Regions from separate parts of the Pseudoalteromonas thalassia genome, predicted to be linked through region 1. Evidence: predicted binding sites of a transcription regulator. Region 1 holds the regulator's gene; each other region holds the start of a gene.
The links. Region 1 encodes ArgR, which controls arginine synthesis, uptake and breakdown. Its sites were predicted from a motif close to ANTGAATANNTATTCANT; they were not measured.
Positions count from the first base shown of each region.

Region 2: gltB (glutamate synthase large subunit) is a predicted target of ArgR. The motif match lies at 2,070-2,087, and genes of this name have one in related genera.
Region 3: argA (amino-acid N-acetyltransferase) is a predicted target of ArgR. The motif match lies at 2,600-2,617, and genes of this name have one in related genera.

Region 1 is NZ_JBMMUE010000004.1:202,575-212,908, forward strand. Features, by position in the region: gene rsuA (16S rRNA pseudouridine(516) synthase RsuA) at 1-536, shown strand, start outside; gene AAEU31_RS07125 (methyl-accepting chemotaxis protein) at 691-2,265, shown strand; gene AAEU31_RS07130 (DUF3718 domain-containing protein) at 2,421-2,798, opposite strand; gene folA (type 3 dihydrofolate reductase) at 2,878-3,357, opposite strand; gene cgtA (Obg family GTPase CgtA) at 3,437-4,591, opposite strand; gene rpmA (50S ribosomal protein L27) at 4,746-5,003, opposite strand; gene rplU (50S ribosomal protein L21) at 5,020-5,331, opposite strand; gene ispB (octaprenyl diphosphate synthase) at 5,742-6,713, shown strand; gene mdh (malate dehydrogenase) at 6,801-7,736, opposite strand; gene argR (transcriptional regulator ArgR) at 7,963-8,430, shown strand; gene AAEU31_RS07170 (Dyp-type peroxidase) at 8,427-9,326, opposite strand; gene AAEU31_RS07175 (ABC transporter ATP-binding protein) at 9,388-10,334, opposite strand, start outside.
Region 2 is NZ_JBMMUE010000008.1:28,564-38,897, forward strand. Features, by position in the region: gene gltB (glutamate synthase large subunit) at 1-1,969, opposite strand, end outside; gene AAEU31_RS10880 (efflux RND transporter periplasmic adaptor subunit) at 2,667-3,920, shown strand; gene AAEU31_RS10885 (ABC transporter ATP-binding protein) at 3,942-4,649, shown strand; gene AAEU31_RS10890 (ABC transporter permease) at 4,652-5,965, shown strand; gene AAEU31_RS10895 (ABC transporter permease) at 5,976-7,181, shown strand; gene AAEU31_RS10900 (sigma-54-dependent transcriptional regulator) at 7,263-8,591, shown strand; gene AAEU31_RS10905 (sensor histidine kinase) at 8,591-9,883, shown strand; gene AAEU31_RS10910 (Grx4 family monothiol glutaredoxin) at 9,961-10,299, opposite strand.
Region 3 is NZ_JBMMUE010000006.1:16,122-26,455, reverse strand. Features, by position in the region: gene odhB (2-oxoglutarate dehydrogenase complex dihydrolipoyllysine-residue succinyltransferase) at 1-269, shown strand, start outside; gene sucC (ADP-forming succinate--CoA ligase subunit beta) at 447-1,613, shown strand; gene sucD (succinate--CoA ligase subunit alpha) at 1,613-2,485, shown strand; gene argA (amino-acid N-acetyltransferase) at 2,681-4,021, shown strand; gene AAEU31_RS08995 (DUF3083 family protein) at 4,096-5,166, opposite strand; gene glnS (glutamine--tRNA ligase) at 5,395-7,062, shown strand; gene AAEU31_RS08985 (TonB-dependent receptor) at 7,153-9,564, opposite strand; gene AAEU31_RS08980 (YaeQ family protein) at 9,719-10,246, shown strand; gene yfaE (class I ribonucleotide reductase maintenance protein YfaE) at 10,243-10,334, opposite strand, start outside.

The DNA of each region.
Region 1 (10,334 bases):
GTGAACCACTAGTATTTTTAGGTAAACGCTACTACATGCTACATAAGCCAGCAGGTTATGTATGCGCTAATAAAGATGAGCTTCACCCTACTGTATTTGATTTAATCGATGAGCCAAACATGAGCGACTTTCATGTTGCAGGTCGATTAGATATCGATACCACAGGTTTAGTGCTGATCACTAATGACGGCGACTGGTCGCATAAAATTACCGCGCCAAAGCATAACAAATTCAAAACGTATTTAGTTGAAACTCAAGAACCTATTGAAGACGAGGCAATTGCAGCGTTAGAGCAAGGGGTGCAATTGCACAACGAGAAAGAGCTAACTCGCCCTGCTATTGTTGAAAAACTTGCAAGCTACAGCTTACGCCTTTCAATTTGCGAAGGTAAATACCATCAAGTTAAGCGAATGCTTGCCGCTGTAGGTAATAAAGTTGTTGAATTACATCGTGAAAAAATAGCTGATATTACTCTTGATGAAAACCTTGCAAGCGGTGAATATCGAGCGCTTACAGAAGCCGAACTGAAGCTCTAAATAGGTACTTGAGCAAATATCATGATAACGCTGTCATTTTTACTTAATAAAATAATACAAACGTGGTAGAAGTAATAAGGGGAAATAATAAAGGAGGCTGACTGTGTTATCAGGATTAGCTTTAAAAACAAAAATCACCTTATTTGCTATCGCTATGTTTATTGCGTTATCTGCGATAGCTTTACTTGGCTTACAATCTTTACGCCATGCCAGCGAAAGCGACAACATCGCGCGTATCAACCAGCTCATGAAGAGCACCACCAATATTGTTGAGCAATTTGAGTTGATGGTTAAAAACAATCAACTCGAAGAAGCACAAGCAAAACAACTCGCTATTCAGGTGCTTCGTGAAAATAAATACCACGAATCAGAATATGTTTATGTTGTCGACAACAACTTGGATTTTGTTGCGACTCCTCACGACCCTGAACTGCACGGCACCAGCTTTAACGATTTTAAAGATGCCAGTGGCAACAGCATCGGCCGTATGGTCGAAAACCTCGTGGGTAATACAACCAATAAAATCATCACCTACCACTGGGATTCAGTGCGAGATGGAGAAACCGTTGATTTAACTTCTGTAGTACAAAAAACACCGCTGTTTGGCTGGTATGTTGGTACAGGCATTAGCGCCAAGGAAGTTGATGAACGTTATTGGAATACCGCAAAGTGGTTGCTGGGTTTATCAATGCTCATCACTATTGCACTTACTTTTGCTATTGCTCGCTTTGGCTCATCACTTACCAATGCCTTAGGCGGCGAAATTGACGAAGTAATCGGTATTGTTAAAAACGTTTCTCGCGGCAACTTAAACTCACATATTCGCCAAGATGCTCCACCTGAAAGCATTATTGCTGCTATGCATTACATGCAGCAAGGCTTACGTGGCGTTGTGGACGGTATAAAAGGCGTTACAGATAGCCTAAAGAACCAAAGTGTTGATAACGAATCACGCTCTGTTGAGCTCGATAAACTTACTCGTAGCCTCAACGAAGAAACTCAAATGGTTGCTTCTGCTATCACTGAGTTAACAGCTTCGGCGCAAACAGTTGTTGAACATGCAGAACAAGCGGCCTACTCAGTGCAAGAGGCGGAGCAACAAGGTCAAAGTGCCAGCCACTTAACCAGCGAGGCCGCTGACACTATCGCGCTTTTAGAGCAACAAATTGACAGCGCTGGTAATAATATTCAAGTGCTTGATGATGAAGTAAATAACATCGCAAATGTGCTCAGTGTTATTCAAGGTATTGCTGAGCAAACTAACTTACTTGCGCTTAATGCGGCAATAGAAGCTGCGCGCGCCGGCGAACAAGGACGAGGCTTTGCTGTGGTTGCCGACGAAGTTCGCGGACTTGCTCAGCGCACACAAACCAGCACAGAAGAAATACGTAATATGATTGGCAAGTTACAAGCAGCAACTCAGGATGCCAAGTCTGCTGTCTCGCTAAGTATTTCAACCAGTGAACAAACAGTGCAAAAATCCACAAAAGCCAATGATGAGCTAAAGCGTGTTGCCAGCTCACTAAGTGCCATAGCACAAATGAGCGACCAAATCGCAATTGCCGCTAAAGAACAGCTCGATGCAGGCGAAGACACTGCCAAACGTATCGTTATCATCTCTGATACAGCATCACAAACGGCAGATGTTTCTAATCAAGCGCACACAGCAACTGATCTAATTAAAGGTCTAACAACTGATTTAGAAAAGGAAACTGATAAGTTTAGTTAACGGTTAAAAACACGAATGTTGACTAAAGCCTAGCCTATCGCTGGGCTTACTCTTTTTATTGTCTCAGCATGATTAAGCATTATTACGAATTGGCATAATACAAATAAAAAAACCGCACTCTGTGCGGTTTCTTCAAAATCTGTTTACTTTTAGTATTAAAGACCTGCGCGGTCCTTAATAACAGCGATTAGTGGTGAACCACCATGGCCATTTGCTTCAGCCCATGCGATGTCAGCACCATCTTCTAAAGAGCTTTTTGATAAGTTCTTAACAATGTACTCACCAGTATCAGCAGCACCGCTCTCGATAGCATGACGAAGCATATTATTACCATTACATTTTACAGCGTCAAAAATGTTACGAATTTTAACACGTGAGCTCTTAAGCTTATCACGTAAACGGTTTTTATCATCTGCCGCGATATATTCACAGATAGATACAGCTAATTGGTCATCAGCTTTCGCTGGTGCGGTATACGCAACCGAAGCCGAAACAACTGCCGCCACGAGTAATAAGTTAGATAACTTCATCATATTTTGCCCTTATGCAATACTTTCTTCGTAGAAATATCGGACATTATTATACCAACCAATTAGTTTTACCGCAATAATGTTACGAATTTTTATACAGGGTTACAAAGGTATACGAATAAGGGTTTTTGTTATCAGGCTGATGCTGTTCTTGCTCAGCAACCGTCCAATTAGCAACACTTTCGTAATCTGGAAACTGAGTGTCACCCTCAACTTCAAGATCGATGAACGTTAAATATAATCGCTCAGCCTGAGGTAAAAACTGTTCGTAGATATTTCCGCCACCAATAATCATGACTTCTTCAACATCAGCGACTAATGCCAACGCTGCCTCAGGCGAAGTGACTACCTCAATGCCGTGTGCACTGTAATCGGCGTTACGAGTAATAATAATGTTTTGACGGCCAGGTAATGGACGACCAATTGATTCAAAAGTTTTACGCCCCATGATCACCGGCTTTGCCATGGTTACTTTTTTAAAGTGTTGCAGATCGGCAGGTAAATGCCATGGCATTTGGTTGTCTTGACCTATTACTCGGTTATTTGCCATAGCAGCAATCATTGAAATTTTCACACTAAACCTTAATACTTTTTTCTTATTAATAAAAAAGGAGCGCATGGCTCCTTTTCAGTTTCAAATTTTATCGTTGGTAGATAACTTCTACATCGTAGTCATCATCGTCCCAGTCGTCATCCCAATCATCATCGTCTTGAGATGTTGCTTTCTGATGGTAAGTATCCCACTTAAATTCAACTTCTTCTTTCTCTTCTTCAGCGAATTTTTCTTTCGGCATACTATCAAGCAGCGCCATGATGTCATGACATAATGCTTGGGTATTTTGCTTATTCGCTGCAGAGATGCGGTAAACATTAGTTTCTTCACCTAGCTCTTGAGCAATCTCATTACATAGCGCTTCAGCTTCATCTTCCGGCAATAAATCAATCTTATTGAAAACTAACCAACGCGGCTTTTCTGCAAGTTTAGGGCTGTATTGGTGCAGCTCGTTAATAATTGCAAAGGCATTATCAACAGGGTTGGTGCCATCAACTGGCATAATATCAATAATGTGTAGTAATACACGACAACGCTCTAAGTGCTTTAAGAAGCGAATACCAAGGCCTGCACCTTCTGAAGCCCCTTCAATAAGACCTGGAATATCAGCAATCACAAATGATTTATTTGCATCAGGACGAACCACGCCTAAGTTAGGAATTAGCGTCGTAAACGGATAATCCGCCACTTTTGGTTTCGCTGCTGAAACACTGCGAATAAACGTTGATTTTCCGGCATTTGGTAAGCCAAGTAAGCCAACATCTGCAAGTAACATTAACTCTAAACGTAGGCTGCGAACTTCACCAGGTGTACCTAGTGTCTTTTGACGTGGTGCACGGTTAGTACTTGATTTAAAACGTGCATTTCCCAAGCCATGGAAACCACCTTTCGCAACTACAATTTTTTGACCATGTTTAGTTAAATCACCTAGTGACTCTTCAGTGTCAACGTCAGTGATACGCGTACCTACAGGTACTTTAAGCGTCAAATCAGCGCCCTTTTTACCTGTCATGTTACGGCTTTGGCCATTTGTGCCGCGCTCTGCTTTATGAAAACGCTCAAATTGATAGTCAATTAAGGTATTTAAGTTTTCATCGGCTTGTAGATAAACGCTGCCGCCATCGCCGCCATCGCCGCCATCAGGACCGCCGTCTGGTACATATTTTTCACGTCGGAAAGATACGACACCGCTGCCGCCATCACCCGCGTCACAACGAATTTCTACTTCATCTACAAACTTCATGATTACTCACTTTAAGATTGGCTTGTTAATAACTCTATTATATACCTAAGCCCTTCTGATTGCAGGCTTAGCTTAGATATATATTTACACGCCTTATTATTTGCCTTAAAACAAAAAACCCCGCAAAGGCGGGGTTTTTCAAATATCGAGATGATTACTCAGCTACGATATTTACGTATTTACGGTTTAAAGGACCTTTCTGTTCGAATTGAACTTTACCATCTGCTTTTGCGAAGATAGTGTGGTCTTTACCGATACCTACGTTTGCGCCAGCGTGGAAACGAGTACCACGTTGACGAACAATGATGCTACCCGCTAGAACTGATTCGCCACCAAAACGCTTAACACCTAGGCGTTTGCTTTCTGAATCGCGACCGTTACGAGTACTACCAGCTGCTTTTTTATGTGCCATTTCTCAGTACCTCTAATTAAGCGCTAATGCCAGTGATTTTAACTTCAGTGAACCATTGACGATGGCCCATTTGCTTACGAGAATGCTTACGACGTCTAAATTTAACAATCTTCACTTTCTCACCGCGACCGTGTGAAACAACCTCAGCTGTTACTTTACCACCGTTTACGAACGGTACACCGATCTCGATTTTCTCACCATCAGCAACTAAAAGTACTGAATCAAATTCAACTGCTGCACCAGTTTCAACGTCTAATTTTTCAAGACGAATTGTTTGACCTTCAGTCACACGGTGCTGTTTACCACCACTTTGGAAAACCGCGTACATAATTAACTCCGTCTGTGCGCCCTCAAATCGACGCAACTAAAATATTCTTCAATAGGGCGCGAAGTTTACGCTAATGCGCAAAAACTAGCAAGCCTCTTTTGCTATAAAATGAATAAAAAATAGCTGCATTGAGAGCAATTCAATATTTTTCCTTATTCTATCCTAAAAACACCGTATGCCAAGCGGTTTTTACGATCTCATGACAATTAAATTAACACGTCAAAAGCGCCGTTAAATAAATGCAAGCATGTTTACTATTCAACCAAACAACTACAATTAACTGTTCAAATTTGATTTAAAATAAAAAACTTTACAGTGTTTTTTTACTGAATCAGCACAAAATATCGAGCAAGTGCTTTTTTTGTTGTACAATCAGCCTCGTATACCCATAAATATTGGCTCGGAGATCAATGGATATAAAAGCTATCCAGACGTTAATCGATCATGAGATGAATGACGTCAATCAACTTATACATGCCCAAATGCGCTCAGATGTCGCATTGGTCAATCAACTCGGTTTATATATAGTAAACAGCGGTGGTAAGCGTGTTCGCCCTATGTTGGCCATTTTAGCAGCAAAAGCTTTAGGCTATGAAGGTAAAGACCACATTACACTGGCCACTATCATCGAATTTATTCACACTGCAACTTTACTGCATGATGATGTTGTTGATGAGTCACATTTACGTCGTGGTACGCCTACAGCAAATGCTGAGTTTGGCAATGCCGCTAGCGTGCTAGTTGGTGATTTTATTTACACACGCTCATTTCAGTTGATGGTTGGTCTTGGTAAAATGCCAATCATGGAAATTTTAGCTGATGCAACGAATGTCATTGCTGAAGGTGAAGTATTACAGCTAATGAACTGTAACGATCCTGACACCACAGAGCAAAGCTATATGCAGGTCATTTACAGCAAAACAGCTAAGTTATTTGAAGCAGCAACTGGCCTTGCAGCAATTATCACTGAACAAGATGATAAAACGCTTGAGGCATTAAACCTTTACGGCATGCATTTAGGAACAGCCTTTCAGCTTGTTGATGATGTGCTTGATTACAACGCCGATGCTGAGCAACTTGGTAAAAACATTGGTGATGATTTAGCCGAGGGTAAACCTACCTTACCGCTTATTTATGCCATGCAAAAAGGCACGCCAGAGCAAATCAAGCTCGTTCGTGAAGCAATTGAACTTGGCAATGGTATGGATCACCTAGACAGCATTCTTGAGGCGTTAGCTGATACCAAAGCACTTGAGTTTACAATGCAAAAGGCAGAGCAAGAGGCTGATAAAGCCATCGCCTGTATTGCATTTTTACCAGAAACGCCATACAAGCAAGCATTAGAGAGCTTGGCACGCATCGCCGTTGCCCGCGATCATTAAACTCTATTTATTCGAGCCATTAAAAAAGCCTGCATATGCAGGCTTTTTTGTTTTAGGTGCTTTAATAGCACCTATCATCTATCGGAATTAACCGTTGATGAAATCAACACCTTCTTGGATGTCTTTATTAAGCGTTTCAAGCATGTCGTTTTTAGCTTGCTCTTCGAAAGCGCTTAATTCACCGTAAGAAAGAATTTCTTCAACACCGTTCTTACCTAAACGTACTGGGTGTGCAAAGTATGCTGCGTCACCGTTTTCAACTGCAACGTATGCGTAATCAACCACTTCTTCACCTTGTAAGCCTTTAACTAAAGACATACAGAAACGTGCTGCTGCTGCACCCATTGAAAGAGTCGCTGAACCGCCACCCGCTTTAGCGTTAACAACTTCAGTACCTGCGTTTTGGATACGTGGAGTTAATGCTGCCACTTCTTCGTCAGTGAAAGTAACACCTTCAACTTGAGATAGAAGAGGAAGGATTGTAGTGCCTGAGTGGCCACCGATCACTGGAACTTTAACGTCAGTAGCGCTTAAACCTTTAAGTTCAGCAACAAATGCTTCTGAACGGATCACGTCAAGTGTTGTGATACCGAATACACGGCCAGCATCGTAAGTACCCGCTTTTTTGAATACTTCAGCAACGATTGGCACAGTGCCGTTTACTGGGTTAGTAATGATACCAACTAACGCTTTAGGACAGTTTTTAACGATGCCTTCAGCTAATGTTTTGATGATACCTGCGTTTACGTTGAAAAGGTCCGCACGGTCCATACCCGGCTTACGCGGCATACCCGCTGGGATAAGAACGATATCACAACCAACTAAAGCATCGTCTAGGTTATCAGCACCGAAACCTTCAACTTTAACGTCTGTTGGGATGTGAGAAAGATCAACCGCTACACCAGGAACAACAGGGGCAACATCGTATAATGATAATTCAGAACCTGCAGGTAAACTTGTTTTTAATAATAAAGACAATGCTTGGCCGATACCGCCAGCTGCGCCTAAAACAGCAACTTTCATTGGAATTCTCCGTAATTTGAGGTAGGAAATATTTGTGGCCCTAAAGATAATGAAATTAGCGACTAAAAACAAATTTATCCTGCTTATTTCGCGTATAATTTCGACCATAGTTGTAAACTATACTGTAAACACACAGCATTTAGGGCGAGAAATGTAAACTAGTACTGCATAAGTATGCAGAGTTGTGTAGAATTACTTCACGTTTTATGACTACAGATACGGCAACATGCAACCACAAGACAAACAAGAAGCACTAATCAAAGCGTTCAAAGCGCTATTAAAAGAAGAAAACTTCGGCTCACAAGGTGAGATTGTCGAAGCATTAAAAGATCAAGGCTTCGACAACATAAGCCAAAGTAAAGTCTCTCGCATGTTAAGCAAGTTTGGCGCGGTACGCACCCGTAATGCAAAACAAGAAATGGTGTATTGCTTACCCGCTGAAATGGGAGTACCAACAGCGAAAAGCCCATTGCGTCAACTCGTTATCGATATTATGCATAACGAAATGATGATTATTATTCGTACCAGCCCAGGTGCAGCACAACTTATCGCGCGCTTACTGGACTCATTAGGTAAAGCTGATGGGGTACTTGGTACAATTGCAGGTGACGACACAATTTTTATCGCTCCTGCAAAGATTTCTGAAATAGATGTCACGCTTGATCGCGTGCGCACTTTATTCGATACAGTTTAAAGCTGCTTCAAAAAGTTTACTGACGGGGCGAAAAACGCCGACCCCATATCGGCTTGAGTAAAATCAAGCCAATGGTCGTAACAATCGCCCTGCCCCAAGCGACTCTTTAATACCTGCTCAAACGCATCACCTTGCGCGGCACATGACACCATTAAAATACCCTGCTTATGAACATCACCAAACGGCATGCTCTGATTAAGTATCAACGGCTGGCCATTTTCATCTTTTAGTTCACTACGCACTGCATGACTAGTTTCGAGTGCAGGCATAATTAAGGTGTTATCAAGCCGAGTACGCCCCATAATTTGCTCTTGCTCTGATAACGACAAATGTTGCCAAACACTTAAATCGTGCACAAAGCGCTGAACATGAATGTAGCTGCCTTGATCTTCAAAATGCCCCGGCCTGTCTATCAATGCCGTACTGCGCTTTTGTCTACCATGAGGGGTGTCACCCGCATAAATAAAGCCGTTAAAGTCGCGGCCATCTAAAAAACGAAAGTTACGCACTTGCTCCACAAGCTCTACATCTGGCGTAAATAATTTCAGGATCTGTAGGGCAAAAAGATGGTTAACATCTTCACGGTCTGAACGAATTTGTACAAATAAATCAAATGGCTGTGCACTCATAACATGTTCACTATGAGTCACATTAGGAAAGCTTTGTAATTGACTTGGAATAAACTCAGGCAAAATATGCGGCCAATATTGCGCACCAAGCGCAACCACGCACGACAGCATGGCTTCTGAGAACTGATCCGCAAACTCATCTTGAATGACGCTCACGCGTTTTAGCTTTTTACGTAATGACTCGTCATGGCCATCATAAACATTAAAAAACAGGTGCAAACCATGTAAGTTTGCTTCAGCACAAATCCCAGATTGCGCTTGCGCCATAGTGAATCCTTAGCTTCTCGTTATTTGCACCTAGCCAAGAATTCAAGATTGTTAAGCAGTACTAATCATGAAAAAAATTGACTGTGTGCGGCATTATTTTTATTTTTACAGGCTGCTCAACTGCAAACACGCGGTCTTGCTCTGCAGCGACTTCACACTCCTGCCCCGCTATATTCACACGATAAACATAACGTGTGCCTATAAAGCGTCTGTGCAAAATTGTCAGGCTATTTTCATCACTCTGATCAGCTTCACATAACTGAATATAATGAGGCCGTACATAAACTTGCCCTTGTTTGTGAGCACTGTTATTTACTGTGAGTGAATGTATTACACCAAACGCCGTTTCGTATTCAGTTGGCGTTAAGACTTTCGCCGTTAAGTATATGCCTGTACCAAGAAACTCTGCAACCTCCTTTGAGTTAGGTTGGCTAAATAACTGTTCTGATGAGCCTTGTTGGGCTATTTTTCCACCATGCATTACAGCCAAGGTGTCAGCAAAAGCAAACGCCTCTTCCTTCGAATGGGTAACAAACACTGCTGATACTTGCTGAGCTTTAATGATACGGCGGATGTCGGCAATTAACTCAAAGCGAACCTGCGTATCGATATTAGAAAATGGCTCATCAAGTAATAACAAGCTGGGTTTATAAGCAAGCGCACGAGCAATTGCAACACGCTGTTGTTGACCACCTGATAATTGATGCGGATAACGTTCTGCACAGCCAGTTAACTTAACTAAGCTCAGCATTTCATCCACGCGCTCACGCTTTTGCGACTTACTCATATTGGTTAAACCAAATGCAATATTGTCGCTCACCGATAAGTGAGGAAATAACGCGTAATCTTGAAACATCATGCCAATATTACGTTTTTCTGGTGCAACAAAATGCTTATCATCATTAACGACAAGCGAATCAATACTCATAAAACCTTGTGAGGGCTCTATAATTCCGGCAATCGCTTTTAACGTCGTTGTTTTACCGCAACCACTTGCCCCCAGCAGGC
Region 2 (10,334 bases), on a different contig from region 1:
CACGGACACTGCCCGATTCAATAATGATATTTGATTCACAGCGTAAGTTGTTATCAACTAAACGTTTTTGAACAGACCCTACCGCCATTGCAGCCGGGATAGGCAAGTGCGTTTCACTAAAGTTACGGTCACTTAGAATAAGCATTACACAGCCCGACGCTGCTTTTGCTTGCGCTTCATCACAGATACGGGTGATCGCTTTCTCTAAACCTTCTTCTTTGGTGTAAGTAATATCAATTTTACAATAGCTGTAATGTTCATCGTCAGCATTGATAAGCTGTTGCATGTCTGCATACATCAAAATTGGCGTATCAAACTGTAAACGCTTAGCATGGCCTGTTGTTTCGTTAAATACGTTTTGCTCACTACCAATACAAGTAGCTAAAGACATAACGTGATTTTCACGAAGTGGATCAATCGGTGGATTGGTTACTTGCGCGAATTTTTGTCTGAAGTAATCGAACAGTGAACGATGACCTTCTGAAAGTACCGCAAATGGCGTGTCATCACCCATTGAGCCTGTTGCTTCTTGGCCATTTTCGCCCATTACACGAATAACGCTATCAAGTTCTTCGTTGGTGTAACCAAACATTTTTTGGTACTTAAGCAGAGTTTCATCATCAAATGAACGGTTGCCCGCGTCTTTCTCTGAGAGTTGCTCAAACGGTGTTAAACGCTTAACGTTTGCTTCTAGCCATGCTTTATATGGATGGCGTGATTTAAGGTCTTGGTCAATCTCATCTGAATGCCAAATCTTCCCTTGATGAGTATCAATAACTAATAGCTCACCAGGGCCAACACGGCCTTTCTCAACCACTTCGTCTGGTGCGTAGTCCCAAATACCTACTTCTGAGGCAAGGGTAATGAAACCATCTTGAGTGATTACATAGCGAGCTGGACGCAAGCCATTACGGTCAAGGTTACAGGCTGCAAAACGACCATCTGACATTACAATACCTGCCGGGCCATCCCATGGTTCCATGTGCATTGAGTTGAAGTCATAGAATGCACGTAAGTCATCATCCATGGCACGATTCTTTTGCCATGCTGGTGGCACAAGCATTCGCATAGCACGGAATAAATCCATACCACCCGCTAAGAACAACTCAAGCATATTATCTAAGCTTGAAGAGTCAGAGCCGCTTTCGTTCACAAAAGGCGCTGCTGATTGCAAATCAGGAATAAGTGGTGAGGCAAACTTGTACGCACGGGCACGAGCCCACTGGCGGTTACCCTGAATAGTATTAATTTCACCATTATGCGCTAAATAGCGGAATGGTTGCGCTAATGGCCAACGAGGTTGTGTATTAGTAGAGAAACGTTGGTGGAATACACAAATCGCACTGGTCATGCGAATGTCAGCTAAATCTAAATAAAAGTTAGGTAAGTCTACAGGCATCATTAAGCCTTTATAGACAGTAACTAAACCAGATAAGCTGGCAATATAAAAATGTTCATCGTTTTCGAGGCGCTTTTCTGCACGACGACGTGCTACATACAAGCGACGCTCTAAATCTTTTGGACGCCAGCCTTCTGGTGCGCTCACAAAAATTTGTTCAAAGCCCGGTAGTTGTTTTTTTGCAATTGGCCCTAAACATGATGAATCTGTTGGCACTACACGCCAACCCTGAATACTCAAGGTTTCTTTTTCAAGTTCTTCACTCAGCACATCTTTAGCTGTTTGTGCAAGTACAGGATCAGCATTTAAAAATACCATGCCGACTGCGTAGTTCTTACCTAAATGCCAATCATGTTCGCTGGCAATAGCACGAAAGAAACTATCGGGTTTTTGCATTAATAAACCACAGCCATCACCGGTTTTACCATCTGCAGAAATACCGCCTCGGTGTTCCATGCGATCTAAGCCCGTGATTGCTGTTCGAATCAAGCGGTGACTCGCTTGACCATTGACCTGGGCTATTAAGCCAAAGCCACAATTATCTTTTTCTAATTTTGAGTCATATAACATAGACCCCTCCCCTTGCTACAACGACTAGCGATTCAGTCTTTTGCGACAGTGCTAGCAGACGAACAAAACTATCGCCAATTGTTCCATGAGTCAATAGAGATTTGAATACATATTCATATTCTTGAATATTTCTCACTTGGAGGCACATATTAAATACTAAGCAATTTTTTTACATTTAGACGTATTTTTACCGTTATTTTTTTATGACACTGGTGTCAAATTTAACAACTTGTAAAAAACCAATCTAAAAACCCGCACCTTTACGTTAACGTAAACTGCATCAATAAATGAATAATTATTCACCTTATGAATATCAATGCAGCTTTTTATGGGGTCTCACCTAGCACAGTTGCATCATTATTTACTCTTGGCTTTAGCATAGTTACAAACTATGTATCTGAGCAGACTACCTTAGTCGCAATGACTGAGTTTCTTTACCTATGCGTCAACAAACAGCAATTTAAAAGTGTCCGCTGCGGACACTTTTTCTGTCCGCGGACAGGCAGTAACTCATCAAATAAAATAAAATACATTAAAAATCAATGCATTAAGTTTTGGCACGCTACTGGTATAGATAAGACATCAGCGAAATTGAGGATTTCAAAATGTTCACTATCAGTTTGTTTATGGCTTCTCCACTTACCATGCTTGCCGTTGGCTTCATGATTGTGTGTTTTGAGAATCGTAAGGAGTTATGATGATTAAGGATACCAGCGCCCAAGATATTAGTGTGGCAAAGAAAAACACCATAAAAAAACCACTTTTACTAGCAGCGGGTGTAATACTTGTTGGTGCGCTTGGCTTTCAAGCATTGTTTGCCAGTAACGATGGCAGCATTTCGGTTGATGCAGCAAGCCTACAAATTAGTGAAGTGAGCCAAAAGACGCTCACCAGAGATGTGGCAGCGAGCGGTAAAATAGTTGCAGCCAATGCGCCAAAGGTTTACAGCCCTGAACGTGGCTTTGTCGATTTAAAAGTAAAAGCCGGTGATAGCGTTGAAGTAAATGAAGTGATTGCAACCGTTACCAGCCCAGAGCTAACCAACGAATTAAAACAGCAACAATCAGTATTAGCGCGATTAGAAGGCGAATTACAACGCAAGCAACTTGAAGCGCGCAGGCAAAAGCTGAGCCTTACCAAAGCACTTGATTTAGCTCAGGTAGAACTAAATGCCGCAGATAGAGAAAACCGTCGCGCTAAAATCTCTATCGAGAAACATTTGATCAGCCAAATAGATTTAGAAAAAGCCGTTGATGATTTAGCTCGTGCCAAGCTTTCTTATAAGCATGCTGAGCAAGAAGTCAACTTAGCTAAAGATACCCTCGCATTTGAGCTAAAAGCAGCAGAGCGCGATCTGGCGCGTCAGCAATTGATTGTTGATGACTTACTAAGGCAAGTAAATGAACTCACCATTACAGCCAGCGTAAGCGGCATTGTGGGTAACTTATTAGTGCAACAAAAAGAGGCGGTAACACAAAGCCAACCGTTAATGACATTAGTCGATTTAAGTAACTTTGAAGCAGAACTGCAAGTACCAGAAAGCTACGCCAACGAGCTAGGTCTTGGTATGCAAGTAGAACTTACTTTAGGCGCACGTCATGTAACAGGCACCCTATCGGCTATTTCGCCTGAAGTGAATAATCGCGAGGTCACTACCCGCGTACGCTTTGACAATGAGATTTCTGGCATTCGCCAAAACCAACGCTTAACCGCACGTATTTTATTAGAGAATCGCGACAATGTATTGCAGGTAAAACGCGGCGCATTCTTACAACAAGGTGGCACCCATGCTTATAAAGTTGACGGTGACATGGCTTATTTAATCGATATAAAAACCGGTGCAAGCAGTATCAATGCTGTCGAGATTATCGAAGGCGTAGAGCCTGGCGATAAGTTAATTATCTCGAATTACGATCGCTTTAAAAAAGCACCCACACTGGTTTTACGCTAACAAATAAAAGGAATAATCAACATGCTTACAATGAACAACATCAGCAAAGTATATCAAACAGATATGGTACAAACGCACGCCCTTCGCGACTTCAACCTACAAGTAGAAGAAGGTGAATTTATTGCCGTAACGGGTCCGAGTGGCTCAGGTAAAACCACCTTTTTAAACATTGCCGGTATGTTGGAGCCGTTTAGCGAAGGCCAATACATGCTAGACGGTATTGATGTGGGTAAATTAAATGACAACCAGCGCGCAGATCTCCGTAATCAAAAAATTGGTTTTATTTTCCAAGGCTTCAACCTTATTCCAGATTTGAACTTGTATGAAAATATTGAAGTACCACTGCGTTATCGCGGTATCAAAGCTGCTGAGCGTAAACGCCGAATTGAACAATGCCTTGAGCAAGTTGGTTTAGCCTCACGCGCTAAACACTTACCGCAACAACTTTCTGGTGGTCAACAGCAACGTGTCGCTATTGCCAGAGCCCTTGCAGGTGAACCACGCTTTTTACTCGCCGATGAGCCAACTGGTAATTTAGACAGCCTAATGGCGCGTCAGGTAATGGAGCTGCTTGAGCAAATCAACCGTGATGGCGCAACCATCATCATGGTAACCCATGATCCAGAGCTTGCCCGCAGAGCACCTCGTAATATCCAAGTTGTTGATGGCCAACTCGCTGACTTCACTTTGTATCAAGGCACCCAAAACCTTAAAGCGGCTGGAGTGTAACCATGTTCCTTCATTATTTAGATTTAAGCTGGCGCAGCTTTAAGCGCACGCCACTAGTAAGCTTTTTAATGGTGCTGGCTATTGCCATTGGTATTGGCGTAACCATGACAAGTTTATCTGTGTATCACATGATGTCGGCAGACCCTATTCCTGAAAAAAGTAGCGATCTTTACTCTGTGCAGTTACAAACCATGGATGAAGGCCGTACGTGGTGGACAGTCGATAACATGCCACTGCAATTAACCTATCAAGATGCGGTTAATCTTAACCAGGCCAAAGCTGGTGGCAAACGTGTCACTATGGTTAGAACGGGTTTTTCGGTTTATTTAGACTCAGATAAAGTTAAACCTTTTATTGGTCAAGCCCGTCTAACCACCCCTGATTTTTTCGATATGTTTAACCTATCGTTTATTTATGGTGGGGTTTGGAGCGCGCAACAAGAAGCCGATGCAGCACCTGTCGTGGTTATCAATAAAGAATTAAACGACAAACTATTCGCAGGTGAAAACCCCGTAGGCAAAATGGTGTACCTCGATGATGCTAGTTACGAAGTCATTGGCGTGATTGATGATTGGGATATCACTACTAAATACTATGACTTGAATAACGGTGCATTTAATAAAACCGAACAACTATTTTTACCATTTAGCCTAATGAAAGCACGCCAGCTTGAAAACTGGGGTAATACCAATGGTTGGAAGCACGAAAAAACCAATACCTTTAATGACAAGCTCAATTCAGAAATGGTGTGGTTACAGTTTTGGGTTGAACTAAAAACACCTGCAGAAAAGCAAGCTTACCAAGACTTTTTAATGGCCTATATGCAAGAGCAACAGAAGCTAGGTCGTTTTAACCGTGAAAAATTAACCGCCACCTTACGCGATGTAAATGAGTGGATGAAGTACAACAATGTTGTCAGCGAAGACAACGAAATTCTAGTTGGCCTAAGCTTTATGTTTTTAGCGGTATGCCTTGCCAACATCTTAGGCTTGTTACTTGCGAAATTTTTACGTCGCGCTCCTGAGGTCGGTGTACGCCGTGCATTAGGTGCCAGTAAACGCCAAATATTCTTTCAACATATTGTTGAGGTAGCCATGTTAGGTTTCTTAGGTGGCATCTTCGGAATTATTTTGGCGCAAGTGGGGTTATTAGGCGTACGTCAAAGCTATAGCTACTACCAAAGCTTAGCCACAATGGACTTGAGCATGTTACTCAGCGCACCTGTGATTGCAATTAGCACCTGTGTGATAGCGGGTCTGTACCCTGCTTGGCTGGTGTGTAAAACCAACCCTGCTATTTACCTTAAGAGCCAATAAGGAAGACACCATGTTAGAAATCAAACCTATCTTTCACGCCTTATGCCGCTCAAAAGTTGGCGCTATTTTATTACTGATCCAAATTGCCATCACCACTGCAATTGTTAGTAACGCGGCGTTTATTATTCAAGACAGAATTAGCTATTTAAGCCAAGAAACAGGCTATCCTGAACAAGACATTTTTGTTTTTAATGTCATGATGTTTGGCAAAGATGTGTCTCCGTCTCAGCAATATGAGCTTGATGAAGCCATGCTTCGTCAAATACCTGGGGTAGTCGATGCCGCTTATTCAAGTAACACACCGCTTTCGGGCAGTGGTTCTTCGTCAGATTTTAGTTTAAAGCCAGCACCTGAAGAGAGTAAATCAGCACGTAGCTCTTACATGTTTATCGATGAGCATGGCATTAATACCTATGGCGTTAAACTCATTGCTGGGCGTAACTATACCGAAGACGAAGTGATCGTAACCGATAACTATGATGAGCTTTCAAAAGTAACAGTTGTCACTAAAACCCTACTCGATGAGCTGTTTCCTGACGGCAATGGTTTAGGTCAAACTGTCTATTTTGGTGACATTCCAATGAAAGTGATTGGTGTTGTCGAACTAATGAAAGGCCCATGGCTTAAAGACAGCCGTCCAGATAACGTAGCACTGCTGCCTTTTATTAAGCCTGGAACAAATGCACGCTTTGTAGTTAGAACGGAGCCTGGTCAACGTCAATCAGTTATGAACCGTGTTGAAGAAGCCATGTTAAAAAACTACAACAAACGCGTTATCTCTCGCATTCGTGGCTTAGATGACGATAAAGAGTCATACATGGCTGAAGATACATTAATGATGCGCATGCTGATTGTACTTATTACTATTTTAGTGTTGGTGACAGCCCTAGGTATTTTCGGCCTAACGCTGTTTAATATTAGCAAGCGTACAAAGCAAATTGGTACTCGCCGCGCTTTAGGTGCCAGAAAGTCAGCCATTATCAGCTACTTCTTAGTTGAAAACGCCATGATATGTGTTGTTGGTTTAGTGATTGGCGTGATTGCTGCCGTGTATTTAGGCCAGTTACTCATGCAGCACTTCTCAATTGCTCAGCTTGATATTAGCTACGTGCTTGTAACAGCACTTGCTGTTTTCGTCATGAGCTTATTAGCGGTACTTGCACCTGCAAAACGGGCTGCGAATATCTCACCGAGCATTGCAACTCGAACCATTTAGTTCTCCCAACCTATGCTACACTGGATTAACAGTGTAGCATTCATCTTGCACCCTTATTAGGACAATAACTAAAACAATAATATGGAAAAAATACTTATCGTCGATGATAACCCAGCCATTTTGGATGCGTTATCGTTGTTACTCGAAATTCACGATTTTGATGTTGTTACGGCAAGCAACCCTTTTGAGGCAATTCAGGCCGTACAATACCAACGCATTGCACTTGTTATTCAAGACATGAACTTTACCGCCGACACCACTTCAGGCGAAGAAGGCAAAGCACTTTTCTATGCCTTACGAGACATTAATCCTCACCTTCCGATTATTTTGATCACCGCATGGACAGAGCTTTCTACTGCTGTTGAACTTGTCAAAGCAGGGGCTGCTGATTACCTGCCAAAACCATGGGACGATGCCAAGCTACTTACTTGTGTAAATAACCTAATAGAGCTGGGTAAAGCAAAACAGCAAAACGAAACCTTTACCCGCCACCAGCAAGAACGTGACGCATCTGTGCAACAAGCAAATTTAGTGGGTTTGATATATAAAAGTACCGCTATGGAGCACATTGTTAATCTTGCGATTCAAGTTGCTAAATCGGATATTTCGGTGCTGATCACAGGCCCTAACGGCAGCGGTAAAGAACGCATTGCACACATAATTCAGGCCAATTCTTTATTAGCAGATAAACCCTTTATCACTGTTAATGCCGGCGCTCTGCCTAGCGAGCTTATTGAGGCTGAGTTATTTGGTGCAGAAGCTGGCGCCTATACAGGCATTACCAAACAGCGCATTGGTCGTTTTGAAGCGGCCGATGGTGGCACCCTATTTCTAGACGAAATTGGTAACTTGCCACTTTCTGGGCAAATGAAGCTATTACGCATTTTACAAACCGGTGAATTTGAGCGCTTAGGTTCAACACAAACGCGTAAAGTGAATGTTAGGGTCATTTCAGCAACCAATGAAGATTTAAGCCATGCAATTAAAACAGGTCAATTTCGTGAAGACCTTTACTACCGCTTAAATGTAATTGAGTTAAATTTACCAAGCCTAGCTCATCGCCCTGATGATATTTTAGCTTTGGTCGCACACTTTTTACCTGAGCGCACCCTGTCGTTAAGTACAGAAAAAGCCCTGCTCGCCCATAGTTGGCCGGGGAATGTTCGTGAGCTTGAAAATGCCTGTAAACGCGCTGGCGTTTTAAAACCCACAGGGGTGATTGAGCTTGCTGATTTTGGCTTACAAGTTGAAACAAACAGCCCATCACAAACAAGAGCAGAGCCTAACAAACAAGAGATTGAACTTGCCATGCGCGAGTACAAAGGTGTGATTGCTAAAGTGGCTCGCCATTTTGGCTTAAGCCGCCAAGCACTTTATCGCAGGCTTGATAAATTTAAGATTGAATACTAATGCGTTTTTCGTTTCGATATAAAATCATAACCCTATGCATGACCGCGTCTGCATTGCCACTTATGTTGGTTTGTTACTTTGCGGGTATAAGCTTGTTTTACAGCCTATTAGCCCTGCTCGCTTGCGCTTTGATCAGCGGACTTTTTGCCGCGCAATTATCAACCCCGCTTATTGATGGCATGAACTCACTCGAAACCGGGTTGCTTAATTTTAAAGATGGTGAGCTGGCTACATTATTAGCCTATGATGGCAGTGATGAGCTAGGTGATTTATGCCGGCTTTATAACCAAACCGCAAAACAGCTTCGCCAAGAAAAACAATGGATATATCAGCGCGAGTTGATGCTCGACAAAGTATTACAAAGCTCGCCACAAGCTGTGCTTTTGACTAACGACCAAGGCTTTATTGTGTATAGCAACCACAGTGCTCGTAGCTTACTCGATGCTAAGTCAGCCCTTGAAGGTGCCAAGCTCGAAAACTTATTAGATTCAAGCTGCGAGCAATTAACGCGTGCCATTCACAAAGGCGTTGATGGCTTATTTACCCTCGATAAAGCAGATCAAGAATCACAAACTTGGCATATGGCAACAGGCCGATTATTACTTAATAATCAGTTTCACCAACTATTTGTATTTAAACAGCTGACACGCGAACTAAGCCGCCAAGAAGTAGAGGTATGGAAAAAAGTCATTCGTATCATTAGCCATGAGCTTAACAACTCACTAGGGCCAATGTCATCTATGCTTCATAGCGCGCAACTATTAACAAAAGAAGTCGACGAGCCACGCTTAAAACGGGTATTTACCACCATTGAAGACCGCATAAAACACCTTAATGAGTTTGTACAAGGCTATGGCAAATTTGCTAAGTTACCCACCCCTCAACTGTCGACGATTAACTGGCCGACACTGATTGAGCAATTAAAAAGTCAGTGGCAGGTTAAGGTATCACTTGATGAACGTGTAACAACTGACGCTGATCATACCCAACTCGAGCAGTTACTTATAAACCTATTAAAAAATGCCTATGAATCCGGTTCAAACCCAGAAGATGTCAGCTTAACTGTGCAACAAGAAACAAGTGGCACACACATCACAGTGAGTGATAAAGGCAAGGGTATGAGTGAGGCTGTAATGGCCAACGCACTAATTCCCTTTTACTCAACCAAAGCAACTGGCAGTGGTTTAGGTTTAGCACTATGCAGAGAAATAGTTGAAGCGCACCACGGGCAAATTAGCCTACATAACCGTGAGCACGGTGGTTTGAGTGTGCATGTTTTATTACCCGGGTAATACCACCGCTTACTAATCTTAAGCGAATGGCTATAAAAAAAGCCGCAATCAGCGGCTTCTTTCTACACTAAATATAATTATTCAGCGTCTTTTTCTTTGTACTTTGCAGCTGTTTCAGTGATTAGTGGCTGTAATTCACCACGTTGAAACATTTCGATGATAATGTCACAACCACCGATAAGCTCGCCTTCTACCCATAATTGTGGGAATGTTGGCCAGTTTGCGTATGCAGGTAACTCTGCACGGATATCTGGGTTAAGTAGAATGTCAACGTAAGCAAACTGCTCACCACATGCCATAAGTGCTTGTGATGCTTGTGAAGAAAAACCACAGTTAGGTAACTTTGGTGATCCTTTCATGTAAAGAAGGATTGGATTTTCAGAAATTTGCTGTTTAATTTTATCGATGGTTTCCATTTACAACCTCAAAAAAGACATTAGCTTACTACATT
Region 3 (10,334 bases), on a different contig from region 1:
CTGGTGGCAACTTCACAATTACTAACGGTGGTGTATTCGGTTCATTACTTTCTACACCTATCATCAACTTGCCACAGTCTTCAATCTTGGGTATGCATAAAATCCAAGATCGCCCAATGGCTGTTAACGGTAAAGTTGAAATCTTACCAATGATGTATTTAGCGTTATCTTACGATCACCGCCAAATCGATGGTAAAGAATCAGTAGGCTTCCTAGTAACAATTAAAGAGTTACTTGAAGATCCAACTCGTTTACTACTAGATGTTTAATCTGGTTGTATAAAAACTAAGCTGTGAACCCTGTTCACAGCTTTTTTTTTGCGCCTTTGGTCTAACTGGGGTTTTCATGTGGAGCCTTGGGATTTATACTAAGTGCGCAATTTGGGATAGCTGTTTATTTTGCATAAATATTCAGCTCTTTTAGTATAAAAAATTGGATAAAGCATCATGAATTTGCATGAGTATCAGGCAAAACAACTTTTTGCCGAATATGGTTTACCAGTTTCTCAAGGTTTCGCTTGCGATACACCTGAAGAAGCTGCAGCAGCTGCTGAGAAAATCGGCGGTGATATGTGGGTTGTTAAAACACAGGTTCACGCAGGTGGCCGTGGTAAAGCTGGCGGTGTTAAGCTAGTTAAAACAATCGACGAAGTAAAAGAGTTCGCTGCGAACTGGTTAGGTAAAAACTTAGTTACTTACCAAACAGACGAAAATGGTCAGCCAGTAGCTAAAATCCTTGTAGAAAGCTGCACTGACATCGCTAACGAATTATACCTTGGCGCTGTAGTAGATCGTGCTTCTCGTAAAGTTGTTTTCATGGCATCTACTGAAGGTGGTGTTGAAATCGAGCAAGTTGCAGAAGAAACTCCAGAACTAATTCACAAAGCTGAGATCGATCCACTAGTTGGTCCACAAGCATACCAAGCTCGTGAATTAGGCTTCAAACTAGGTTTAAACCCTACTCAAATGAAACAGTTCGTTAAGATCTTCATGGGTCTTGCTAACATGTTCAACGATTTCGATTTCGCACTATTAGAAATCAACCCGCTAGTAATTACAGACGAAGGTAACCTTCACTGTCTAGACGGTAAAATCGGTGTAGATGGTAACGCGCTTTACCGTCAACCTAAAATCCGTGAAATGCACGATCCTTCACAAGAAGATGCACGTGAAGCTCACGCTGCAAGCTTCGAGCTTAACTACGTTGCACTAGACGGTAACGTTGGTTGTATGGTTAACGGTGCAGGCCTTGCAATGGGTACTATGGACATCGTAAACCTACACGGTGGTAAGCCAGCTAACTTCCTAGATGTTGGTGGTGGTGCTACTAAAGAGCGTGTATCTGAAGCATTCAAGATCATCTTATCTGACGACAACGTTAAAGCTGTTTTAGTTAACATCTTTGGTGGTATCGTACGTTGTGACATGATCGCTGAAGGTATCATTGGCGCAGTTAAAGAAGTAGGCGTAAACGTTCCTGTAGTAGTACGTTTAGAAGGTACTAACGCTGAACTAGGTCGTGAAGTACTTGCTAATTCTGACCTTAACATCATCGCTGCTGAATCACTAACAGACGCAGCTGAAAAAGTTGTTGCTGCTGCGGAGGGCAAATAATGTCTGTATTAATCAATAAAGATACAAAAGTTATCTGTCAAGGTTTCACAGGTGGCCAAGGTACTTTCCACTCTGAGCAAGCGCTTGAGTACGGTACACAAATGGTTGGTGGTGTAAGCCCAGGTAAAGGCGGTCAAACGCACCTTGGTCTTCCAGTATTCAACACAGTACGTGACGCTGTTGAAGCAACTGGCGCAACTGCATCAGTTATCTATGTACCAGCACCTTTCTGTAAAGATGCAATCTTAGAAGCTATCGATGCTGGCATCGAGCTTATCGTTTGTATCACTGAAGGTATCCCAACACTAGACATGGTTGACGTTAAAGTTAAGCTTGAGCAAACTGGTGTTCGTATGATCGGTCCTAACTGCCCAGGTGTTATCACTCCGGGTGAAACGAAGATCGGTATCATGCCTGGTCACATCCACAAGCCTGGTAAAGTAGGTATCGTATCACGTTCTGGTACTTTAACTTACGAAGCGGTTAAACAAACTACTGACGCTGGTTTCGGCCAATCAACATGTGTTGGTATCGGTGGTGACCCAATCCCTGGCACTAACTTCATCGACGTTTTAGAAATGTTCGAAAAAGACGAGCAAACTGAAGCAATCGTAATGATCGGTGAAATCGGTGGTACTGCAGAAGAAGAAGCTGCAGAATACATCAAGCACAACGTGACTAAACCAGTTGTTTCTTACATTGCAGGTGTTACGGCTCCTCCAGGTAAGCGCATGGGTCACGCAGGTGCAATCATCGCAGGTGGTAAAGGTACTGCTGATGAGAAATTTGCTGCATTAGAAGCTGCTGGCGTAAAAACTGTACGTTCACTAGCTGACATCGGTGCTGCACTTAAAGAGAAAACAGGCTGGTAATCAGTTTTAATCTCTTAGAAAAGGCTCGCTTATGCGGGCCTTTTTTGTATCTGAGAGTTTCCTAGTTTGTGCACGAAAATTCTAGCTGCAAATTAAGAATAATAATGCTTTATTTGTGAATAAAAATTCCATACACTGATACCTTGTTTATTTGTTTTTATATAAAACGCTGTTATTAAAAAAGGTAAATATCACGTGCGTACCACAGAATTGGTAGATGGATTTCGCCAGTCAACTCCTTATGTTAATGCTCACCGAGGTAAAACTTTCGTTGTAATGCTCGGCGGAGAAGCAATTGATCAGCCAGGTTGTCGTAGCATCATTAATGATGTTGCATTATTAACGAGCTTAGGTATCAAAATTGTTTTAGTGTTTGGTGCAAGGCCACAGTTCAATGCGGCACTGCAAGAATTTGGCATAACTAGTCAGTTTCATAATGAAATACGTGTTACTGATAACGCGACTTTTGATGTAATAAAGAAAGTTGCGGGTGCAATGCAGTTCGATATTACTGCACGTTTATCGACCTCGCTAAGTAGTACTCCTATGACCGGCTCATACTTGAATGTGGTCAGCGGTAATTTTGTTATCGCTCAGCCTTTAGGAGTTGACGATGGCATTGATTATCATCACTCAGGCCGTGTAAGACGTATTGATGTTGAAGGGATTCGTCATCAATTAAACAATAACAGTATCGTACTACTTGGTCCGATTGCCGCCTCAGTGACAGGTGAAAGTTTTAATTTAACTGCTGAAGAAATTGCCACTCAGGTTGCATTAAAACTGCGCGCTGACAAAATGCTTGGTTTTTGTAAAGAGGCCGGTATCTTGGATGAAAACGGTGAAGCAATTGCCGAGCTTATGCCAAATGAGGCAGAATCTGTCTTAGCAAACTACCGTAATCAACCTGATTCATGTTTAAGTGCAACGGTATTCTTACAAGCGGCCATTGATGCATGTCGTGGCGGCGTACATCGTTGTCATTTAGTTAGTTACAAAGAAGATGGCGCATTATTACAAGAGCTTTTCTCATTAGATGGCATTGGTACGCAAATCGCGCCGCAAAGCTCTGAACAGTTACGTAGTGCAACAATATCTGATATTACCGGGATTATTAATCTGATCAGACCGCTTGAAGAGCAGGGCTATTTAGTTAGGCGCTCTAGAGAGCAGCTTGAGATAGAAATAGAGCAATTTACTGTCATTGAGCGTGATGGTTTAATTATCGCCTGTGCCGCTTTATACCCATTTGCTGAAGAACAAGTGGGGGAGTTTGCAAGTCTGGCTGTTCATCCACAATACCGAGATGCAGATAGAGGGAGTTACCTACTGCGTTTTATTATTAATAAAGCCAAACGTGCTGGTTACTCGCATTTATTCGCTTTAACCACACGCAGTATTCATTGGTTTTTAGAACAAAGCTTTGAATTGGTGACCGTTGATGAGTTACCGGCGAAGAAAAAGGCACTGTATAACTATGAGCGCCGTTCTAAAGTGCTGCGACTGGACCTTACTAAACTAAGTAAAAACCGTTGATAGTACAACTGAGTGGATTGCTATAAAAAAGGTGACGCATGTGCGTCACCTCTAATTCTATATATTGTATTTAATTAATACTCATAGTTAATGTGCTGATAAAAGCGCACACGTAAATCTTGGCGCGTTGGATTAAAGGCCAGCTCGTCAGTTACTTCATTAATTGCGCTTTGCACTTGATTCATAAACTTACCATAACCAATGTCATGCTTGTCTTTATCGGCTGCGGCAATCACAAAATGTAGAGAATCAACAAGTTGATTTGCATCCCAATAATGTTGTAATTGCACTTGCTCTGAGCTGCAATCAAAGGTTAGCTTTTGCAGTTCACTGTTACTTTGTGCGTTATCAATATTGCTATTACGAACAATAGGGCGGGTACCATTAGCGATAAAAGCACCAAGGGTTAGCGCTCGTTTTTCGCAAGCTCGTTTAAATGCATCAAAAATATATTGATAAAATTGCGTGTAATTCTCTTCATTCAACATATGTTGAAATTGCGTTTTAATCGCGCGGGTTACTGGAATAGAAAACCCAGCATAAGTCATCTCACTGTGCTGTGTTGGTAAATGACATTGGCGAGATTGATAGCGTGGATATAAGCTACGCAATTTATAGCCATAGCTTTCTTTGTGACCTTTTGCTTTAGCAAATAAATCATAAGTAAGATGCTGGTGATCGCGAATTTTAAGTGGAGGTTGGCCGCTTAATAGCTTTTCTTGTAATGAGTTTATTACGCGCTGTACGTTATGGTGAAAACTTGCTGCATTAGCACGAATATCTTCACCTGTAGCCAAAAATAATAAACGAATTTTTTTGCATTTTACTTCATCAGCGGCAAACACATTATGTGCTTCGTGGTATTGTGGGTTATAGAAAAATAAAATCTGCTTAGCGGTTTCTAAACTATATGCCTCATCATGGTAACGAACGACAGGTAACTTATCGTTAGCGATCAGATGTACATTGTGCAGTTCATATTCATCACATAGTGCAAATAACTCCCTTGCAAGACGCTTATAAGCACAGCTTACATTACTAAACTGAGCAAAAAACTCATCAGTAGGTTTAAACTCAACTAGCACATACTGGTTAGCACGCGCAGAGCTTGGAATATAGACTCTATGTTGATTGAGCGAAGCCATCTTTTTTCCTTATTGGTAGTGAAACTGACGGCACTATATCGCTAGTCAATGATCATTTTATTGCGTTAGAACAATTTTTTTACCGATTTTGCAGCGTCTGTAAACAATGTATTCAATAATCGGCTTATTATCTTCAATAAACATGGCTCAACTACTGTATGTTAGGGTTTGTTTTTGTAATAATGCATTAGTTTTGTCACCATGCAATATTTTGAGGATTATGCTCCTATGGCGGAAATTGAGAATCGCCCAAGTAACTTTATTAGAACGCGTATCGACGAAGATCTCGCAAGCGGTAAGCATGCGACTACACACACGCGTTTTCCACCTGAACCAAACGGTTTTTTACACATTGGTCATGCAAAGTCTATCTGTTTAAATTTTGGTATTGCCCAAGATTATCAAGGTCTTTGTAACTTACGTTTTGATGATACGAATCCAGAAAAAGAAGACATCAATTACGTAAATTCAATTAAAGAAGATGTGCAGTGGTTAGGTTTTCAGTGGGATGGTGAAATTAAGTATTCATCTAACTATTTCGATGCGTTATACGGCTATGCTGTTGAGCTTATCGAAAAAGGCCTTGCGTATGTGTGTTTCTTATCGCCAGATCAAGCACGTGAATACCGTGGTACTTTAAAAGAGCCAGGTAAAAATAGCCCGTACCGTGATACGCCAGTAGAAGAAAACCTAGCGCTATTTGAAAAAATGCGTAATGGCGAATTCAAAGAAGGCGAGTGTGTACTGCGTGCTAAAATCGATATGGCAAGTTCATTCATGGTATTGCGTGATCCGATTTTATACCGTGTACGTTTTGCTCACCACCACCAAACAGGTGATAAGTGGTGTATTTACCCAATGTACGACTTCACGCACTGTATTTCAGATGCACTAGAAGGTATCACGCATTCATTATGTACGCTTGAGTTCCAAGATAACCGTCGTTTATACGATTGGGTATTAGATAACATCAGCCTTGAGTGTCACCCACAGCAAATCGAGTTTTCACGATTAAACCTTGAATACACCATTATGTCTAAGCGTAAATTAAACGACTTAGTGGTTAATGGTCATGTTGAAGGCTGGGACGACCCACGTATGCCAACGATTGCTGGTTTACGTCGTCGAGGATACACACCTGCGTCAGTGCGTGAGTTCTGCTCGCGTATCGGTATCACTAAACAAGAAAACATGGTTGAAATGGGTATGCTAGAAGCATGTATCCGTGAAGACCTAAATGAACATGCACCACGTGCAATGGCTGTTCTTGATCCGGTGAAGATTGTTATCGAAAACTATGATGCAGATAAAGTAGAGACTTTATCAGTTGCCAATCACCCGAATAAAGAAGAGATGGGCCGTCGTGTTGTGCCTTTCACGCGTGAGATTTATATCGAACGTGAAGACTTCCGTGAAGAAGCAAATAATAAGTTCAAACGTTTAGTACTTGATAAAGAAGTACGTTTACGTGGTGCTTATGTAATTAAAGCTGAGCGTGTTGAAAAAGACGAGAACGGTGAAATCACCACTATTTTCTGTTCTTACGATCCAGAAACGCTAGGTAAAAACCCAAGCGATGGCCGTAAAGTTAAAGGTGTAATCCATTGGGTATCAGCCAGTGAGTCAATCACCGCTGAAGTACGTTTATACGACCGTTTATTTAACGTACCAAACCCAGCTGCTGCTGAAGACTTCAATGCAACGCTAAATCCAGAATCACTCGTGGTGCTTGCTAACGCGAAACTTGAACCGTCTCTTGCTAATGCACAAGCAGAGCAGGGCTTCCAGTTTGAACGCATGGGCTATTTCTGTCGTGATAACAAAGCCGACTCACTAGTATTTAATCAAACTGTGGGTCTTCGTGATTCATGGGCAAAGATTGAACAAAAGGGCTAAACTTTTAACTAATTGTTTAAGTTTCTAAGCTTAATAAAAAACCCTTTCATTTTAAAAATGAAAGGGTTTTTTTATAACTATTAAAAGTGATTAAAAATAGCCGCGAATACCTAAGCTAAAGTTGCGACCAGGTAGTGGTGCTTTTTCTTTAATAAATGAACTGTGAACGAAACCTAGTTCATCCGTTAAGTTATCAGCATTAATGTACAGCTGCGTATCGACAGGGCCTAAATCAAGTTGGTAATTTGCCGATGCGTCAAACAGGGTATAACCGTCAGTTTTTGTCTCATAAGCGGTAATATCTGACTGCTCAAAATAATGAGTGCCAGCTAGGCTAAATTGCCAACCGCCAACAGTATACTGTAGTTCAGAACCAAGTTTGTTTGCTGGAATACGTGGTAGGTAACCTTCGCCATCTTTTAATTTAGCAGTTGTTGAATCACCAAACACTTTAACCAATGTGCTAGGTGACACTTGGTAGTGGACGTCAAACTCAATACCGTAAAGTTTTGCATCTTTACTTGCAAATTGATACACCGCCATTGCGTCTTCGTCAGCCTCTGCTGCTGACTCTAAACCGTGCTCTTCATGGAATACGAGCCCAGTACTTTGCTGGTAATAGTAGTTTTCAATGTCGTTGTAGAAAAAGTTAACGGTGTAACCAAAGTCACCAATAAAGCGGCGGAAACTTAAATCAAAGTTGGTTGCAGTTTCTTGATCGATATCTTCAGGCTCAAAGTGTATTTCGCCGTCTTCGATATGATAACCAAGGCCTAACTCATATGTGCCAGTTGCAATGTGTACACCATTTGAAAGTAGTTCAGCACTAAGAGGCGCGCGCTCTGAACGAGATACGCTAAGCGCAACACTTTGGCCTTCTTGATATTGCCAGATTGCACCTGCAGAAATACTTAGATTTGTGAAATCTTCGCTGTAATTGATGATTTCTGCTTCTTCGTCATCGTGACCTTCTTCCTCTTCATGAGCGTGATCATGATGGTGCTCTGCCATACTAACAGCCGAGTCAATTTGGTAATCCTCAATACGTGCGCCTAATTCAACGGTTACATCACCAAATTGACGCTCTTCAAGCATGAATAGTGCATTGGTTTTAGTTACACTTGCTGGTGTAAAGGCTTCTTCACCATCAGCATCGTAGTCTGATTCTGTGTAGTGGTAGCCAGCCATACCGTGCCAAAGGCCTAATTTATGTTCAACGGTTGCACGTGCTTCAGTGGTTTTGTTAGAAAACACAGTGCCAACTGCACCATCTTCAATTTCGGCATGTTTATAGTCTGTGTAACCCACACGTAGTGAGATATTTTCAATCCAGTTATCATGTAGCGCATAGCTCATGTAACCTTGCCAGCGATCTTGCTCTAATTGCGCGAAGACAGACTCTTCGTGTTCTTCTTCACCTTCGTGTTCATCATGATGCTCACCTTCTTCATGCTCTTCGTGATGATGGTGTTCATGGGCGGGAATACCGTAATCTGTTTCGATGCGACCATATGACACACCTAGTGTTAGGTGGTCGCCAACATAACTCGTACCAAAATTAACATTTTGGCTATCGATAAAGGTGTTTTCTACGCGGTTAGCGGTTTCGTGTTCTTCATGATCTTCACCCTCATGTTCGTCATGCTCTTCAGGAAGCTCGAATGTTGGCGTTTTGTAATCATGACCTTTGCGCTTTGTGCCATCAAAATGGAAGTTGAAACCTTCATTACCGGTTTCAAGTTTTGCGGCATAAGTATTGGTGTTTGATACTGTGTCATGGGTGTATTGCGCAGCGCCTGTTAAAGTGTCGATATTGTCAGTAGGAATACGATTATCAACAACATTTACTACACCACCTATCGCACCTGAGCCGTAAAGTAGGGTAGCAGGGCCTCGTAACACTTCAATTTGTTCAGCGGCTAGGCTGTCATTTGATGTTGCGTGATCTGGGCCTATACGTGATGCATCACTGCTATCAAGGCCATTTTGAGTGATTTTCACACGCGGACCATCTAAGCCGCGAATGATTGGACTTGATGAAACTGGACCAAAATAACTAGCATTCACACCAGGTAGGCCTTTTAGTGTTTCGCCTAGGGTCGGCTTAGCCTTATTATTAAGATTATCACCAGCCAATACGTTAACGGGTGAGATCATTTCAAGGCTATTTTTATGAAGCGCAGAAGCATAGACAACAACTGTTTCTACAGATGTTGGCGTGAGAGTAATAACTAGATTTTGATTATCACCATTAATTTCAACACGTTTATCGATAAAATCATCTTTGCTGATGTGTAATTGGCCTTTATTATCCACATCGATTTTAAACTGGCCTTGTTTATTGGTCACAACGCTTTGTGACTTACCATGAACGTGAACTTCAGCGTTACTGATAGGTTGCTGATTTTTATCTAATACTTGACCTGTGATCACAGCAGCCATTGTTGATTGAGAGAACAGCGCAGCGGCAACAGCACTACAAAGAATTGAAATTTGCTTCATTATTACTACTTCTAAGTTTGTTGTTGAGTGTTGTGATATAATATAACACTGCAATTTTTTATCTGCAATAACGTTATACTATAACTTTTAACTAAGTCGCGAATTTTACACCGTAAACTATACTTAGAATGTTTCAGTTAGATGGACATTCGTTATGTCTGATAAGAATCGTGTTTTTAAAGCCAATTTTACTATTGCAGATTTGCGCGAACAGCGAAATCACCAAGAGGTTTTCACCACGGCATGTGATAGGCAAGAAAGCTATGAACATTTTGTGTTAAAGCTTTTAAGCTACTGCTTATTTTCTCATAATAAAATGGCAACCATGAACGCACGGCTTAAAAGTAGTGAGCCAGATGTGTCAATTAAAGCCCTTGATGAGCATTATGAAATGTGGCTAGCAGTTGGAGAACCTGATTTTACAATATTGAGTAAAATTGCTAAACGTGTTGACGAACTATGGGTTGTAACTACGCTAAATAATGAGTGGTTACAAGAATATGAGCATCAATTAGAGCTGATAAATAATAGCCATTTAATTGCCTTTGATGGAAACTTTATTGAGCAATTGGCGAGCCATTTGACTAAAAACTTACAGTGGGATGTAACGATAGATCAACAAACAGTGAGTGTCTCAGACAAAGAAAACTTCTACCAAACAAACGATCTTGTGTGGCATTAAAGCTCAATTTTTACCTTACCGTTGGGTTTACTACAACACAGCAACACTTCACCTGAGCGTACAAACGCAAGTGGTTCTTGGTTATAAC